3 regions of the Anaerobacillus sp. 1_MG-2023 genome follow, and region 3 is predicted to be linked to each of the others. Evidence: riboswitches for the same ligand, from Rfam matches in the RefSeq annotation. Region 3 holds a riboswitch; each other region holds the start of a gene.

Region 1 (5,259 bases), 210 kb from region 3:
TCAACTTCGATTGGATTCCCATAAAAAATGGCATCCGTGTTCAACTGGGCATTTTTCCGTGCCCAATAGGCGATTCTTGCAAATTCTTCCTGGGTGGATCCGTACTCTTCCATATGCTGTCTTTTCAATAAAGCATATGAAGTGTTGGCCCCCGAGGCACCGAAAGGAACGTCAAATTCGCGGATCGGATTGCGGTTCGGGGATCGCAATGTTTCCCCTTTTTCATTTTTGTTTGCTAAGACACAAACGACGGTTTCGCACATTCCTGCCTGGATGGCTGCAGCTGCTCTCCAGATCATCCCCGGCCCGGTCGCTCCCCCGAGATCCACTGTATTGGACATAGTGGGATCGATTCCGAGATATTCAGAAACTGTTGCCGGCACATGTTGTGGTGTCTCCCCGACTTGTGGTCCGACGAGGAGACCATCGACGTCTTCCTTGGAGATGCCTGCATCCTGAAGAGCGAGGCGGACGGATTCTGCAATCAAACTTAATGTTGTTTCTCCTGTAGAATAACGGACGGGCTTCAGCTCACCGATTCCTATGATGGCCCCCTGTGTTTGGCTTGCCATTACACGAACTCCTTTTCTGATAGCTTGCGAAATGATTGTAAAACAGATGGATTCCTTAATGATGCTTCATTTTTCACTTCATTTCCTGAAGCGGCTGTTTTCGCTGCTCCTTCGACTTTTTTTCCATTGTTGGTATGTGGGATTTCCTCCACTTGATAAATTCGCTTCGGTACGTGGCGTGGAGAAGCTTTAGCCCGAATTTGCTGGCGTATTTCTTTTGCTAAGTCTTCCGTAAGTTGTTCTGTGACTACACATAGGACGATTTCTTCGTCATGATCTTTCGGTAATCCGAATACGACGGAATCCTTTATTTCTTTGATGTGCTCCACGACACGGTAAATTTCTGCCGTACCGATCCTGACGCCACCTGGATTCAATGTCGTATCAGCACGCCCATAAATGATAAGTGATTGGTCGATGGTTTGTTCTGCTAAGTCCCCATGTGTCCAAATTCCTGACCGTTTGGAAAAATAACTCTTCCGGTAGCGTTCCTCTCCACCTTCGCCGAAAAAGGTGAGCGGCATGCTCGGGAATGGTTGGGTACACACAAGGTCGCCTTTTTCTGCATATACAGATGCCCCTCGCTCATCCAATACATCAACCGCCATTCCCAACGCTTTGCAGGCGATTTCGCCTCGTTTCACGGGTAGTACTGGAGCTCCCATCACAAAGCAGCCGATAATTTCTGTTCCGCCAGAAATGGAAGCAAGGAACAAATCCTTTTTTATCGTTTGAAAAACCCAATCGTATTGCTCTGGAGCTAATGGGGCGCCGCATGATAACAGACTTTTCAATGAACCGAGCGAATGACTACTTTTCAGGTCGACATCTGCTTTCATCAATGTATCTAAATACTTAGGACTTGTGCCGAAATGGGTGACTCCGACTTCATCGGCAATGTCCCACAAATGGGAGAGGGAATCTTGCCTGACGGGAGAGCCATCATACAACAGGATGGCCGCTTCACTGGCTAACCCGGAAACGAGCCATGGATACATCATCCAGGCTGTATTGGTATACCAAAACAACACATCATTTTGCTGGACGTCGCAATGGAGCTGGTGTTCTTTCACATGTTGAAGGAGGGTCCCGCCGACAGAATGGACGATTGCTTTCGGAAGTCCTGTCGTTCCAGATGTATATAAAATATATAAGGGGTGCTCAAAAGGAACAGGTTGGAATGTCGGCTTTTTTGCATCGTTGTCACAAAGCTGGTTCCACGAAAGAGATTCAACCCCTTCAATCGAAGCAACCCCTTCGAGCGTTATGATTGCGGATAGTCCTACCAGGTTTTCCGTCATTTGCTTGATTTTGTCCTCAATATGATATGGCTTTTGCTTATAGTGATAGGAGAGGGTAGCGATCAATACTTTTGGTTTCACCTGCCCGATTCGATCAACGATTCCTTTTGTTCCGAAGTCAGGAGAACAGGACGTCCATGTGGCTCCGAGCGAAGTGGTCGCTAACAAAGCCACCAACCCTTGAATATCGTTTGTGGTGACGCCGGCAACACAATCGCCTTTTTGTACACCTAGTCGTTTTAACCCTTCCTGGGCTCTCGCTACGGATTGCCTTAGCTCTCCCAAATTGATACTCCGGCGGACGCCTGTCTCATTCGCTTCATAGGCAGCAATCCGATCAAGAGAACCACGCAATAAATTTTCAGCGAAATTCAATTCTGCTTCAGGGAACCATTTGCTATCTGGCATTGAATCGGAAGGGAGAAACACACGATCACCCTTTTCCCCAATGATTCCTGCATAATCCCATACTCCTGACCAAAATTCAGCCAGTTGGGAAATGGACCAGCGGTGGAACCGTTCATAAGGAAAAAGGGACTGGCCGGTATAATCGGCAAAAGCTTTGATGTGTGATTGGTCTATTCTTTCGCTCGACGGTTCCCATACAAAAGGGGAACGTTGAGTTGTTGTTGATGTAGGCATTGGATTTGTCTCCTTTCGAGTTATAAATAAGGAACTTCAATCAAAATTGCCATTCCCTGTCCACCACCACCGCAAAGGGAAGCGATGCCTTTTCCACCACCCCGCCGTTTCAGTTCGTGGGCAAGTGTCAAAACCAGCCGGAATCCTGTGCCACCTAATGGGTGACCAAGAGCGATGGCACCACCGTTGACATTGACACGATCATAATCGATGCCAAGATCACGGCAGCTTGCGATGACGACACTGGCAAATGCTTCATTGATTTCAAATAGATCAATATCATCTGTAGTCAAAAGGTGTCTATCTAATAGTTCTTTGATCGCTTGCGATGGTTTTGTTTGTAAGCTCGGATCTGGCCCTGCAATTTCTGACCAACTGATTACTTCCGCCAGCGGCTCCTGGCCGAGTGATTCCGCTTTCTCTTTTGTGGTCACGATGCCAATGCTCGCTCCGTCCGTCATCTGAGATGCATTCCCTGCTGTAATCGTGCCTTCGTTTGAAAAGGCGGGAGAAAGGCTGGCTAACTTTTCTGCTGTCGTTCCTTTACGGATGCCTTCATCTTCTGCAAGTAGACCGGAAATAGGATCTATTTCTGGTTGGAAAAATCCCTTTTCCTGAGCATTAGATGCTCGATGCTGGGAAAGAGCTGCATACTCATCTTGTTCCGCGCGACTTATTTCGAAGGATCGGTTTTTCTCATCCGTAAGAGCTCCCATCGAAACATCACTCAAAGCGCACCACAAACCGTCGTTCAGTAACGTATCTCTAAGCAGGGCATGACTAAGGCCTGAAGAAGCACGCACAGGAGCGGTATGAGGAGCGTTCGTCATCGAGTCAAAACCGCCGACAATGTATAATTCACCTTCATTGAAATGCATTCTCCGGGAGGCATCCGCAATTGTAGCGATTCCGCCTAAACAAACATTGTTCAATGTGATGGCGGGTGTACCGATATCGACTCCTGCCTGATAAGCAACTTGTCTGGCAGGATTTTGCCCGCCCCCAGCCTGGATCACTTGTGCCAGCAGTACGCCATCCGCCTGTTTTGCAACCGGGTTTTTTTCTAACAGAGCGCTTAGCGCATTCGTACCAAGCTCTGCTGCTGATAGCTTTTTCAATGCTCCTTTCCATTTTCCGAATGGGGTACGGATTCCATCTAACAGAACGGTTTTCATATATGTAACAACTCCTTTTTTCAAATAGAACGAGCCCTCTTCACTAAAAAACAAGAAGAGGGCTCTTAGCTCTTCTTATCTTTCAGGATTATCTCCTGCAGGAATTAGCACCTTATCAAGCGCATGCTTGATGGTTGCCGGGCGTCAACGGGCCAGTCCCTCTGCCTCTCTGGATAAGAATGATTATTCAATTGGAAAATATAAAACCTCTCTATCAGTGAAATAGAGAGGTTAAGAGATTTAGGATTCTCTTATCTTCCTGAGCATTAACTCAGTAGGATTTGGCACCATGCTAGGAGTATAGCGGTTGCCGGGTTTCACAGGGCCAGTCCCTCCACCTCTCTGGATAAGAATGTTATTTCGTTGTTTAATTAAGTGTCATGTTAGCAAGGTGAAGGATTTCTGTCAATATATTTGATGAAAAAGTTAGAAAATTTATTTTATTTTGATTGGTTTGACAATCTTCTATAGAAATGTTCTGGTGCCTACCTTCATAGCCGTCAATGTAAGAGGAAAGTTTAAGACAAAGTATTATTTACAATTATAATAAAAGCGGTCTAATTCGTTGTGTTTAATTTTTACCAGTTGGGGACATGTATGAATAAGCATACTGTATCTCTTTTATTTTTCTCTGAACTTAAGCAGCTTTCTTTAATGTTTTTTATACGTTAATTGAATGGTGTTAAAGGCGGTGGGCGGGCCATATCGGTGTTAGGAAGTTGTTGAATGGAAAGAGAGGGGTGTTTACTAGAAAAAACTCGAAAATAATCAAGTATGGCTATTTATCGTGATGTTGGTTATGGCGGCCATTTGGATTTCTCATGCCTGGATATGCTGGAAATTTAGGATCGATCATGTCTATCATTATCGCTAAATTGATGTATAGTATGTTTTCTAAGACTCTATTTACATCATTAAAAGAAGCGTTTTCGCCTTATTACTACAAATCGTAGCGAAAAGGAGAGCCTTAGGAAATTATCTATGTTGATGACTCGAATGATCTATGTCACCTTTAAAATAAATGATTCATTCGGAAAGATGCTTTGGGTCAGAGGATTAATAACTTACTTTGTCACAGGGTTCGCTTGTGCCTTAGTGTATTTTCTATAATCCATTTTAAAGGTTGATCAGCATCAAATATTAGAAGCATAACGGTATTCCATAATCTCGGAACAATTCTGTAATATCATATCAGGGTATGTTAAAGAATGATCTTGATTAATAGGGCGTGATTCCGTACTACGGAATTACGTCTTTTTCTTTAAAGTAAAGGTTGAGTAAGTGAGTGGGTTTTGAAATAATTGGAACAATGTTGAACTGGAAAGGGAGGGAATACCTTGGAAATAAGACTCGAGTCAATCGCTGGCGTGTTAAACGATTTGAATGGAACATTAAGTGTAACTAATATTTTGCTAGGCATAATAACAGTTATCCTTGCATCACAATTGTTTATCACCTTACGGAATAATAGAAAAAAATAACCAAAGGATATTCTAGTGTTTATTACTTCATTGAGTATTCAGCTATATCGGAGGAATTGTTTAATAGAGCATTAGCCCTTTATTACAT
Region 2 (5,259 bases), on a different contig from region 3:
CCAGACCATCCGGTATTTACGAGGAAGACTTGAACATCATGCTCCATAATTTTCTCGCCGAGCATTTCTGCATAGCGATGGGCAGGTAATGGCAAGAACGGTGCACCAAAGCATGTAGAGAAAGTGGCTTCCGGTGAAGTGACTCCTCTTTCTGTTCCGGCTAACTTGCTTGTGTAACCTGATAGGAAATGAAACATGGCTTGTTCTTTGGTCAGTTTGCTAATTGGAGGAAGGACGCCAAATGCATCTGCCGTTAAGAAAATAATCGTGTTGGGATGTCCGGCAACGCTAGGAATTGCAATATTAGGTATGGCGTCAATCGGATAGGCAGCGCGAGTATTTTCAGTTAGACTAGTGTTATCGTAGTCAGGTTCACGCGAGCCGTTATCCATCATAACGTTCTCAAGAACCGTTCCAAAGCGAATTGCATCCCAGATTTCAGGTTCTTTTTCTTTTGATAAGTTGATGCATTTAGCGTAGCATCCACCTTCAATATTAAAGACACCATTCATAGACCATCCGTGTTCATCATCACCGATAAGAGATCGATGAGCATCTGCTGAGAGCGTTGTCTTTCCAGTTCCAGATAAACCGAAAAATAGAGCAACATCCCCCTCTTTACCTACGTTAGCAGAGCAGTGCATTGAAAGAATATTTCGCTCTGGTAATAAGTAGTTCATAACGGTGAAAATAGACTTTTTAATTTCTCCAGCATATTCTGTTCCACCAATTAAGACGGTTCGTTTCTCAAAGGAGATAATAATAAATGTTTCTGAATTTGTGCCATCCACTTCTGGATCAGCTTGAAAACCAGGTGCAGAAATGACAGTGAATTCAGCGTCATGTTCTTTTAACTCTGATTCATTCGGACGGATGAACAGCTGGTGGGCGAAAAGGTTATGCCAGGCATATTCATTAATAACCTGAATGGGTAGTCTTGATGCCTGGTCAGCACCAGCAAATCCTTTAAACACATAAAGTCCCTTTTTCTCACCGAGGTAGTTCAACACCTTTGTGTAAAGGTTTTCAAAACTTTTTTCGGAAATAGGCTGGTTTGTTTCCCAGTTCACTTTGTTCTTTACGGAATCTTCCTTTACAATGAACTTGTCCCCAGGAGAACGTCCTGTATATTTTCCGGTTTCTACGCGAAGAGCTCCTGTAGCTGATAGTTGCCCTTCGTTTTTAAATAGTGAATGTTCAACCAGTTCAGACACTGATAAATTCACATGTGGATTATTCTTATTTAATATCGCATCCAATAACGGTGAGGAGAAGGAAGCTGTTTTCATACGTTAAACCCATCCTTTTTTAAAGATTTCGTTGATTGACTTGTTTAACTCAAAAATAGTATAACACATTCATTCAATTATTCTATACTAATCTATGTATTTTTTGCATAAAAAGTGAAAAATGGGTGAATGACTATTTCTTTAGGTTGAAATCCTGTCGCCATTATATAGGAAGTGATTATTTTATGGGTAAAGGATTAAGGTGGTGGATCGATCGCTTCGCCCTTGAATTCGAACATAAAGCCCGTGTTCTTTTTGTAGGGCTCCAGCGCTTGTCGAGGCTAAACGGGCGCTTCCGCTTTTCTTCATTGACACATCCTTTCATGTGCGTTATTATATGTCGAGAATGGATACTCTTATCCCGAGCAGGCGGAGGGACAGGCCCGATGAAGCTCAGCAACCAACTCCTATACAACAGGATTAAGGTGCTAACCTGCAAGACGATAGTCTTGGAAGATAAGAGGCGAAAGGCATGAGATATCAGCTCCTTTTCCCTCTGATTGTAGGGAAGGGCTTTTTTAATGTCGTTGAGATTGATGACGCTATAAAAAAAGGTAAGACGATAAGAAATTGAATTCGTTCTCTCGTTTCGGCACAGGGTAATAGGGAAATGAGTACCGTATCCATTACAACATAATTAGATAGGATCCAATCCTTAAGGAGGTACTTGAGTGAGTAATCGTCGTTTGTTTACTTCTGAGTCAGTAACAGAGGGGCATCCTGATAAAATTTCAGATCAGATTTCCGATGCCATTCTGGATGATATTCTTGCGCATGATCCAAATGCGCGCGTTGCCTGTGAAACTACAGTAACAACTGGTCTTGTACTAGTTTCCGGTGAAATTACAACATCACACTATGTGGATATTCCGAAAGTGGTTCGTGAGACGATTCAAACGATCGGCTATACACGTGCGAAATACGGATTTGATGCTGAAACATGTGCTGTTCTTTCATCTATTGATGAACAGTCTGCAGACATTGCTGCAGGTGTAAATGTTGCTCTTGAAGCACGTGAAGGTACGATGTCAGATGACGAAATCGATGCAATTGGTGCAGGTGACCAGGGGCTTATGTTTGGTTACGCTTGTAATGAAACAGCGGAATTAATGCCGCTTCCGATTTCTCTTGCGCATAAACTAGCGCGACGTTTGAGCGAAGTAAGAAAAGAAGAAATTCTTCCTTATCTTCGTCCTGATGGTAAAACACAAGTAACAGTGGAATACGATGAAGCTGGTAAGCCGGTACGCGTTGATACCATTGTTGTTTCTACACAGCATCATCCTGAAATTTCACTTGAACAAATCCAACGTAACATCAAAGAACACGTTGTGAAGCCGGTTGTTCCTGCTGAATTAATTGATGAAGAAACAAAATACTTCATCAACCCAACAGGACGCTTTGTTATCGGTGGACCGCAGGGTGACGCAGGTTTAACAGGAAGAAAAATCATTGTTGATACTTACGGCGGTTATGCGCGTCACGGTGGCGGTGCTTTCTCAGGTAAGGATGCTACGAAAGTAGACCGTTCTGCTGCATATGCTGCTCGTTATGTTGCTAAGAACCTTGTGGCAGCGGGTCTAACAGATCGTTGTGAAGTTCAACTTGCTTACGCTATTGGGGTTGCTCAGCCAGTATCAATTGCTATTGATACATTTGGCACAGGAAAAGTGTCTGAGGAAAGTCTTGTAGAGCTAGTAAGAGAGAACTTCGATCTTCGTCCAGCAGGCATTATAAAGATGCTTGATCTTAGACGTCCCATTTATAAGCAAACAGCTGCGTATGGACATTTTGGACGTACTGATATTGACCTTCCATGGGAACAAACAGATCGTGCAGAATCCCTTAAACAGGGTGCCGGAATTTAATTAATTTCTAAGAAGCCAAAAATATTTTGGCTTCTTTTTTTGCTCTATCATCCTTTTTGACATCCATTATATTGTATTGAATTATCATAAAACAGATGGGTGTGGTGATAAAATGGAAGGAAAAATGGAGGAGTGTAATGTGTGAAAACTAGTATATTCGGAGAAACCGTGACCGATGTGAATGAACTAAAAGACATGGCAGGAATACCGAGTAAATTGGCTGCAAATAAAGTCATCTCTTTTCTTGATAAACACTGTAAAGAGTTCATATGCCGTACACCATTTATTACGATTGCCACCCAATCAAGTACGGGTGGTGATGTTTCGCCAAGAGGGGATGCACCGGGGTTTATTCATGTTCTGGATGATCATCATTTATTGATACCGGAAAGACCGGGAAATAAACGAATGGACTCATTGATCAATCTATTAGAAAACCCAAATATCGGTTTGCTGCTGATGATTCCCGGCCGAGAAGAAGCGTTGCGTATTAATGGAAAGGCCTCGATTGTAAAAGATAAAACGCTGCTAGAGCAGTGTGAATATAAGGGGAAAACGCCTTTGTTAGGTATTGGAGTAGAAGTAAAGGAATGCTACATTCATTGTGCCAAAGCCTTTAAACGATCATCTCTTTTTGAACCTGAACGATGGCCGAATACTGAGGGGCTCGCGTCAGCTGCCAGAATGCTATCTGATCATGCAAAAATAGGCGAAGAAAAAGTGATTGAATCGTTGAAAGAAAGTTACACTAAACGTCTTTATTGAACAGAAATCAAGCCCAAACCTTTGTGTATGTTTGGTTGAACAATGGAGCAGTAAATGAGATCATACGTATTTGCTATTTTCTGTCTTTCGTCTAGCGCGTACAAGTTGTGGCTATGTGTTGCGAAGATAGAAGGTGCAGTTAAGCAGATTTCATTAATCCCCAATACAGTAAGATTCATTTTTTTCTCCTTTCTAAGCATATCGAGCTAATTTTTTAATTCCAATTGTTTTCTCATAATCCTCTACTAATCGTCCGAAGATCGCATCCCATGATTGAGTAAGTGCATAACGACGTCCTTCATAACCCATCATTCTCCGTTCGGTATTATCTGATAAGAGTCGACTGATAGCGTGGATATATTCCTCTTCTTTATACGGAGAGCAGAAAAGACCATTTCTTTCTCCAGTGACAACATCGGTTAATCCTCCGGCATTTGCAGCGATAACAGGGGTCCCTGAGGCAAGTGACTCCTTTGCGACATTTCCAAATGTTTCAGTAGCTGATGGAAAGATGAAAAGATCTGAAGTAGCGTATAGCTCTGCTAATTCTTTCCCTTCTTTATAACCAGTGAAAGTGACGTTGTTAGGAACGTTTTTTTGAATATGAGGGAGGGCTGGTCCATCACCAACAATCAGCCATCTTGTTTGTTGTTTCAGCTGTTCTGGTAACTTCCACATGATTTTTTGTAACGTTTCAAGATTTTTTTCTGGAGCGAGTCGACTAACAAATAAAAGAATATACTTCTCCTGAATGTTATATCGTTCACGTAGCGAGTGATTTGTTCTAATCGGAGAATATTGTTCGCAATCGACGCCTCTTCTCCAAAGCTTGAGGTTCTTAAAACCTCTTTCTTTTAATCGATTGCGCGTTTCATTGGAAGGAATAAAGGTAGTGGAAAATGGTTGATGAAACCAGGTTAAGTATTTCCACATAAAAGGAGAGAACCATTCAAGGTGGTAATGCTTTAAATAGTCATCAAAATTAGTGTGGTATGAAGCAACCATAGGTATGTTATTTTTCTTTCCGTAATGTAGCCCGCACATGCCGATATTAAAAGGTGTAGCGACATGAAGAAGGTCTGGTTGAAAATTTTGAAGTTGGTGGCGGATAAGACTCACGTTAGGAAGGGCAATGCGACATTCGGGATAAAGGAAAAACTTCATACTGGTAAAGCGGTGAATATTACTTGAGAAAAGGTCATCATCTTTCTGACAGTTAGGAGCAAAAAGCATATAATCTACATGCTGACGGTCCATATACCTGGTTAATTTACCCAAAGTGCGAGATACTCCGTTAACTTGTGGATAGTAAGTGTCAGTAAAAAGTGCAATTTTCA
Region 3 (5,259 bases):
GGCTTATACATATGAGCATAAGCTTCACGAACCGAATCATAAGCTGCATCGTAGTCTTCCGTAGTGTAGCTATCAAACGCAGATATTAATTGATTCACATGCATTTGTAACCCTTCAGATAATGGTCCCGCTTCTAATCTACCTTCAGTTGCTGTTTCAAGAAAACTCGAGAAGTCTGCACGATAGTCTTCAAGCGCTTTTAGTGCTTTTTCTTGAGCAGCTTCATCTTCAGCTCCCGTCGCTTGAACATATTCTACAAAGTTACCGATATGTCCAGACCACATTTCTTTAAATTGATTTCCTGCTTCTTCACCATATACAGAAGTTATCGCAGCAGCTAGATCATCCGTATTCTTGCTTAGTGCATCTGCAGATGCATTAAAGTCTTCTGATCCGTCGATTCCGTTCTGCATTGTCATCATTGCAAGACCAGCATGTTCAGATAATAAATGACCTAATGTTGCACGAAGATCAGAGGCTGGTGTTACGGCTTCTGTGTTTTCGAACTTGTCTGGGAACTGATCAGTAATGGCACCAGAGAATCCTTTAGCCACCATTTGCATGTGAGCAATCGCTTCACGTTCTTTCTCGTAAGCCATCTCGTAATCACCTGCTACATAGCTATCAAATGAACCAATCAACTGATTAATATGAGCTTGAAGTCCTTCAGACAATGTTTCAGCTTGAAGTCGTTCTCCAGTAGCATTTTCCAAGAAATTAGAGAAATCTTCTTTATAACCATCTAAACTATCTAAAGCTTTTTGTTTTGCATCTTCATCTTCATTACCTGTTGCTTTCACATAGTCAACGAAGAAACCGATATGATTGCTCCAAATTTCATTAAATTCAGCTCCTGCTTCTTCACCATAAACGGATGTAATCGCAGCTGTAAGGTCTTCCGTGTTTTCACTTAAGGCACCAGCAGAAGCTTCAAAATCTTCAGAACCTTCAGCTCCTTTTCTCATTGTTTCTACTGCAAGATAAGCATGCTCACTTAGTAAATGGCCAAGATCAGCACGAAGATCAGCACCTGGTGTTTCTACTGTAGGCTTGTCCATTTGCTCGTCGTGGTCAGAGGCAAATGCTCCAGCAGTTGGTATTAAAAGTGAAAAGCTAAGCGGAACAATTAATAGTCCCTTTTTCCAATCGATCACTTTCTTTTTCATATTCTTGTTCGTATTCATTATCAAATCCACTCCCCTTAATTTTGATTTACACTTAGCTAACGGAGAGAAGATCCATTTGGATCATTCTTTTTTAAAATTCTTCTCTTTTTTTAATTACGAGACAATAAAAAGTCAGCAAAACCCACACATACTAAGGTTCTGCTGACTTTCAAATTTTAACTATTTTTTTATAGATATGATGATATTTAGAATGTGATAATAAACTACCTTTTCCTCAATCAATTCTATATGTGTTAATCACGCCCGCTTTTTTAAGAAAAATTAATCAAACTCTTTTTTCTCCCATTCATCTTCCGGTAGTCCCAAATCCTCTCCAGAAAACCTTTCTTCTTTAAATGGATCGGCATGGTTATGAAATCCGTTTTGTTCCCAAAAACCAGGTTTGTCTTCATTGATAAATTCTATCCCTCTGATCCATTTAATACTTTTCCAGAAGTAAAGATGCGGTACAACTAACCTAAGAGGCCATCCGTGTTTTGCCGTTAATTTCTCTCCATCGACTGAGTGGGCAAGAATAACATCATCTCTCATTAAGTCAGTGAGGTGAATATTCGTTGAATAGTTATAGTCTCCATGTAGCATAACATAGTTCGTTTTCGGTACTATCCCATATGCGTTCATAAAATCCTTAATCAAAACCCCTTCAAAAGTATTATCAAACCTAGACCACCTTGTGACACAGTGAATATCACACTTTACTTTCTTCTGTGGTAAGGCAAGTATGTCGCTATAGGAAATGATCACTTCCTTATCAATTTCTCCAAATACACTTAGGTTCCATGTCGACATCTCATACACAGGTACATCACCTTCATGTAGAATAGGGAACCTTTCTGTAAGTACTTGCCCCGGTGGCAGACGATCACCATACTTTTCACTTGCATCTGGAACTTTCATTTTGCGAATACGGTCAGCTTTTTTCAAATTCTTCACAACCCGTCTCTCATTTATTGAATCGTCTAAAAAACTCTTCCTAACTAATAAGGAAGAGTTCGCTTCAGAGCTCTTCCTTATCTCTCAGAGCATAGACTCTGCTGGATTTGGCACCTTGTCTATCAGGTTGCCGGGCATCAAAGGGCCAGTCCCTCCGCCTCTCTCAATAAGGAAATTAAATAATGTAATTTTGATTCATTCTATCGGTCTATTTAGTATTTTGCAATTATTGTTTTAAACGAGATTTTTTTCATTTCAACAAATTGAAATTCTCCCCCATTGGTTTGTTGCATAAACAGATGAGTGATTTGAAATCCAGCCCTTTGATACACTTTTATGGCTCGTTTATTAAATTCAGCTACTGCCATTCCGAAGGAAGTTGGATGATACAATTCAACTGCTTTTTGAAGGCCAGCCTCTAAAAAAGAAAAGCCTTCTCCTTTTCCAACATTATCGGGACACATTCCTAGACCAATTTCTATATGGTTGTCTTCATGCTCATGAAAACTAAAAAAACCAATAAGATGATCCCTTTGGTAAACGCTCCAATAATTTTCATTGCTGACTGCATCTTCCCGGAACTCTTTTAGATCTTCAAGATCCTCGTCCATATTATAAAATGAGTATACCCCATCATAGTTCCAGGAGATAATTCGCTCGACTGCTTCATGACTTATTAACTTAAATTGATATACCAATACTCTCCCTCATTTCTGTGCGATTGAAAAGGAAAAGCCCCATGCTGGGAAATGCATGGGGCTCACACTTTATATTTTAAGGGGGACAGGAACCGGGGAAGTCCCTGCAAAAATAGTGTAGCAAGTTCCAAGGGCATGATGATTAATTATGAGTTGTTTTTCACATTCTTTTAATAAATGAAAAGAAGCTGGACAACTATTTATAAACCATGATTGTTTGAAGTTCTCGAAATCCAATGTCTTTATAAATGTATTTCGCGAAGTTAGAGGAATACACATTCAAACGAATTTCCTCATATCCCTGTTCTTTGAAGTTTTCAATACTCGCTTGAACCAGCTGCTTAGAATACCCTTTCCCACGAAACTTTGGAAAAACAAATACATCATAAATGAACCCATGCTTGCTTTCTGTAAAATAATCCGTGTTTTCTCCAAGTAATACCCAGCCAGCAATTTCCCCTTCGTCGCGATAAATGAGGTGGTAACCACCTCGATCAAGAATAGATGATACAATTTCGAGTGCTTTCTCTTCTTTTACGATACCAGGATTTGTCGTTCCTTCATTAACAGATTGAATGGAATTCGATAAAATAAAATCTCTTTCTTCTATCGTCGCTCGTTCGATCACATAGTTTCCCTCCATCATCAAAATCATTCATTACTCGTTTATTCTTGATGCAAGAACCTTATTCCTCCCATAAGTAGGATGCATATTCTTACCAAATTTATTTTTTTGTTAAAGCATAGACGCATGTATCAGTTAGTTTACTGCCATCAATTGAGACATGGTCGTTTCGTAAAATAGCCTCAAGTTGAAACAATTGTTTCTCGGCAATTCGCCGACTTCGCCTATTTGTCGCATTGCAACGAATTTCTAGTCTTCTAGCGTTAAGGTTTGAAAAGGCGTAATCTACAATGCCTTGGACCGCTTCAGACATATAGCCTTGACCAGCGTATCTAGAATCAATCCAATAACCGATTTCAAATTTACGAACGTTCCAATCTATTCGATGTAACCCTGAGGAACCGATAAAATCACCCGTCTGTTTATGGAAGAGTAATAGTCGAAGATCCTCCCGCTTTAAAAACGCTACGTGAGATTCGCAGATATTCGCTTCAACGTCTTCTTCCGTTTGATCTATATGTGCGAAAGGCATCCAAGGTTTAAGCTCTTCTAACGAGACAGCAATTGATTGATGAACCGAGACACCATCCCCAGGTAGTGGAAAACGTATATGTAAACGGTCAGTGCTAAATTTACTTGGTATATCAAATAAAATGGGTTTCATGGAACTATTCCTCCAACAACACCAAAAGATGTCAGAATTATATCATTAATGAGAAATCTGTCAAGTAATTGGTGTTTCCGCCCAATGTCCGCTACATATATTTGAAATCGAGAGACGAATTGAAGGGTCACTCACGAGGATATGGTTTTCGATATTCCGCATAATATTCATTCGCCCCTTTGAACAAGTCTTTATACATTTTCATTCCTCCTATATACTTGAGAAAATAGTTTTGAAAGGTGAGATCTATTGGATATTACAATTATACTATCATTCCTTCTTGCTGCTGTTCTTCTAACCGTTATGCCAGGACCTGACAATTTATTTGTTCTTGCTCAAAGCATCACACAGAACAAACAGGCTGGTATCGCCACTTCTCTTGGCCTCTGTTCAGGACTACTTGTTCATATTTCCGCTGCTACCTTAGGAATTTCTGCCCTCCTTTATCAATCCTCTCTCGCCTTTTCGATTGTTAAGTTTAGCGGGGCAGCTTACTTACTTTTCATGGCATATGAAGCTTTTAAAGATAGCGGATCCGCAACTAACCCCCTAAGTCAACCTAGCAGACCTTATTTTTCTTTATATCGAAAAGGGATTGTTATGAATATTTTAAATCCAAAAATCTCTTTATTCTTTCTCGCCCTTCTTCCACAGTTTATAAATCAGCAGGCAAATTCACCTGCTCTTCAAATGTTAATTTTAGGAGGGGTTTTCATTCTACAAGCCTTTCTTATCTTTAGTGCAATAAGCTTATTTGCAGGAAAAATCGCATTCTATGTCGTAGAAAATCATGTTCTAGCTAGAAAATTCAATCTTGCAAAAGCATTATTGCTTGCTTTAATTGGTCTTCAAATAGCCTTTAGCGATCAATAAAAAAAAGCAGCGCTTCTCATTAGAAGGCGCTGCTTTAATATTTTTTTAGTAAAATCTAAATTTACTGAGCTGTATAACCACCATCAATTAGAAGAGCTTGCCCTGTAATGCTCTTCGCTGCATCACTTGCGATAAACATTGAGTAATCAGCTATCTCTTTCACTTCAAGAAGTCTTCTTTGTGGTACAAGTGGATAGATTACTTCTTCTAGTACCTTTTCTAGCTCTACTCCGCGTTCTTTCGCTAGATCTTCCATCTGACCTCTTACGAGTGGTGTAT

The links. Region 3 has a riboswitch for S-adenosylmethionine ahead of Q4550_RS05190 (sulfite oxidase-like oxidoreductase). Riboswitches for the same ligand answer to the same signal wherever they lie in the genome.
Region 1: linked by a shared signal. The riboswitch ahead of Q4550_RS06335 (acetyl-CoA C-acyltransferase) and the one ahead of Q4550_RS05190 (sulfite oxidase-like oxidoreductase) in region 3 are both predicted to bind S-adenosylmethionine.
Region 2: linked by a shared signal. The riboswitch ahead of metK (methionine adenosyltransferase) and the one ahead of Q4550_RS05190 (sulfite oxidase-like oxidoreductase) in region 3 are both predicted to bind S-adenosylmethionine.

Annotation. Positions count from the first base shown of each region.
Region 1 covers NZ_JAUORD010000002.1:478,697-483,955, forward strand. The annotation lists gene Q4550_RS06325 (thiolase family protein) at 1-572, opposite strand, end outside; gene Q4550_RS06330 (acetoacetate--CoA ligase) at 572-2,515, opposite strand; gene Q4550_RS06335 (acetyl-CoA C-acyltransferase) at 2,536-3,690, opposite strand; SAM riboswitch class I at 3,763-3,870, opposite strand; SAM riboswitch class I at 3,939-4,043, opposite strand.
Region 2 covers NZ_JAUORD010000014.1:719-5,977, reverse strand. The annotation lists gene pckA (phosphoenolpyruvate carboxykinase (ATP)) at 1-1,289, opposite strand, end outside; SAM riboswitch class I at 1,643-1,752, shown strand; gene metK (methionine adenosyltransferase) at 1,961-3,157, shown strand; gene Q4550_RS19195 (MSMEG_1061 family FMN-dependent PPOX-type flavoprotein) at 3,299-3,922, shown strand; gene Q4550_RS19190 (hypothetical protein) at 3,916-4,101, opposite strand; gene Q4550_RS19185 (glycosyltransferase family 4 protein) at 4,115-5,259, opposite strand, start outside.
Region 3 covers NZ_JAUORD010000002.1:271,349-276,607, reverse strand. The annotation lists gene Q4550_RS05195 (copper amine oxidase) at 1-1,151, opposite strand, end outside; gene Q4550_RS05190 (sulfite oxidase-like oxidoreductase) at 1,449-2,111, opposite strand; SAM riboswitch class I at 2,195-2,293, opposite strand; gene Q4550_RS05185 (GNAT family N-acetyltransferase) at 2,333-2,818, opposite strand; gene Q4550_RS05180 (GNAT family N-acetyltransferase) at 3,015-3,446, opposite strand; gene Q4550_RS05175 (GNAT family N-acetyltransferase) at 3,544-4,107, opposite strand; gene Q4550_RS05170 (LysE family translocator) at 4,357-4,980, shown strand; gene Q4550_RS05165 (3-hydroxybutyrate dehydrogenase) at 5,042-5,259, opposite strand, start outside.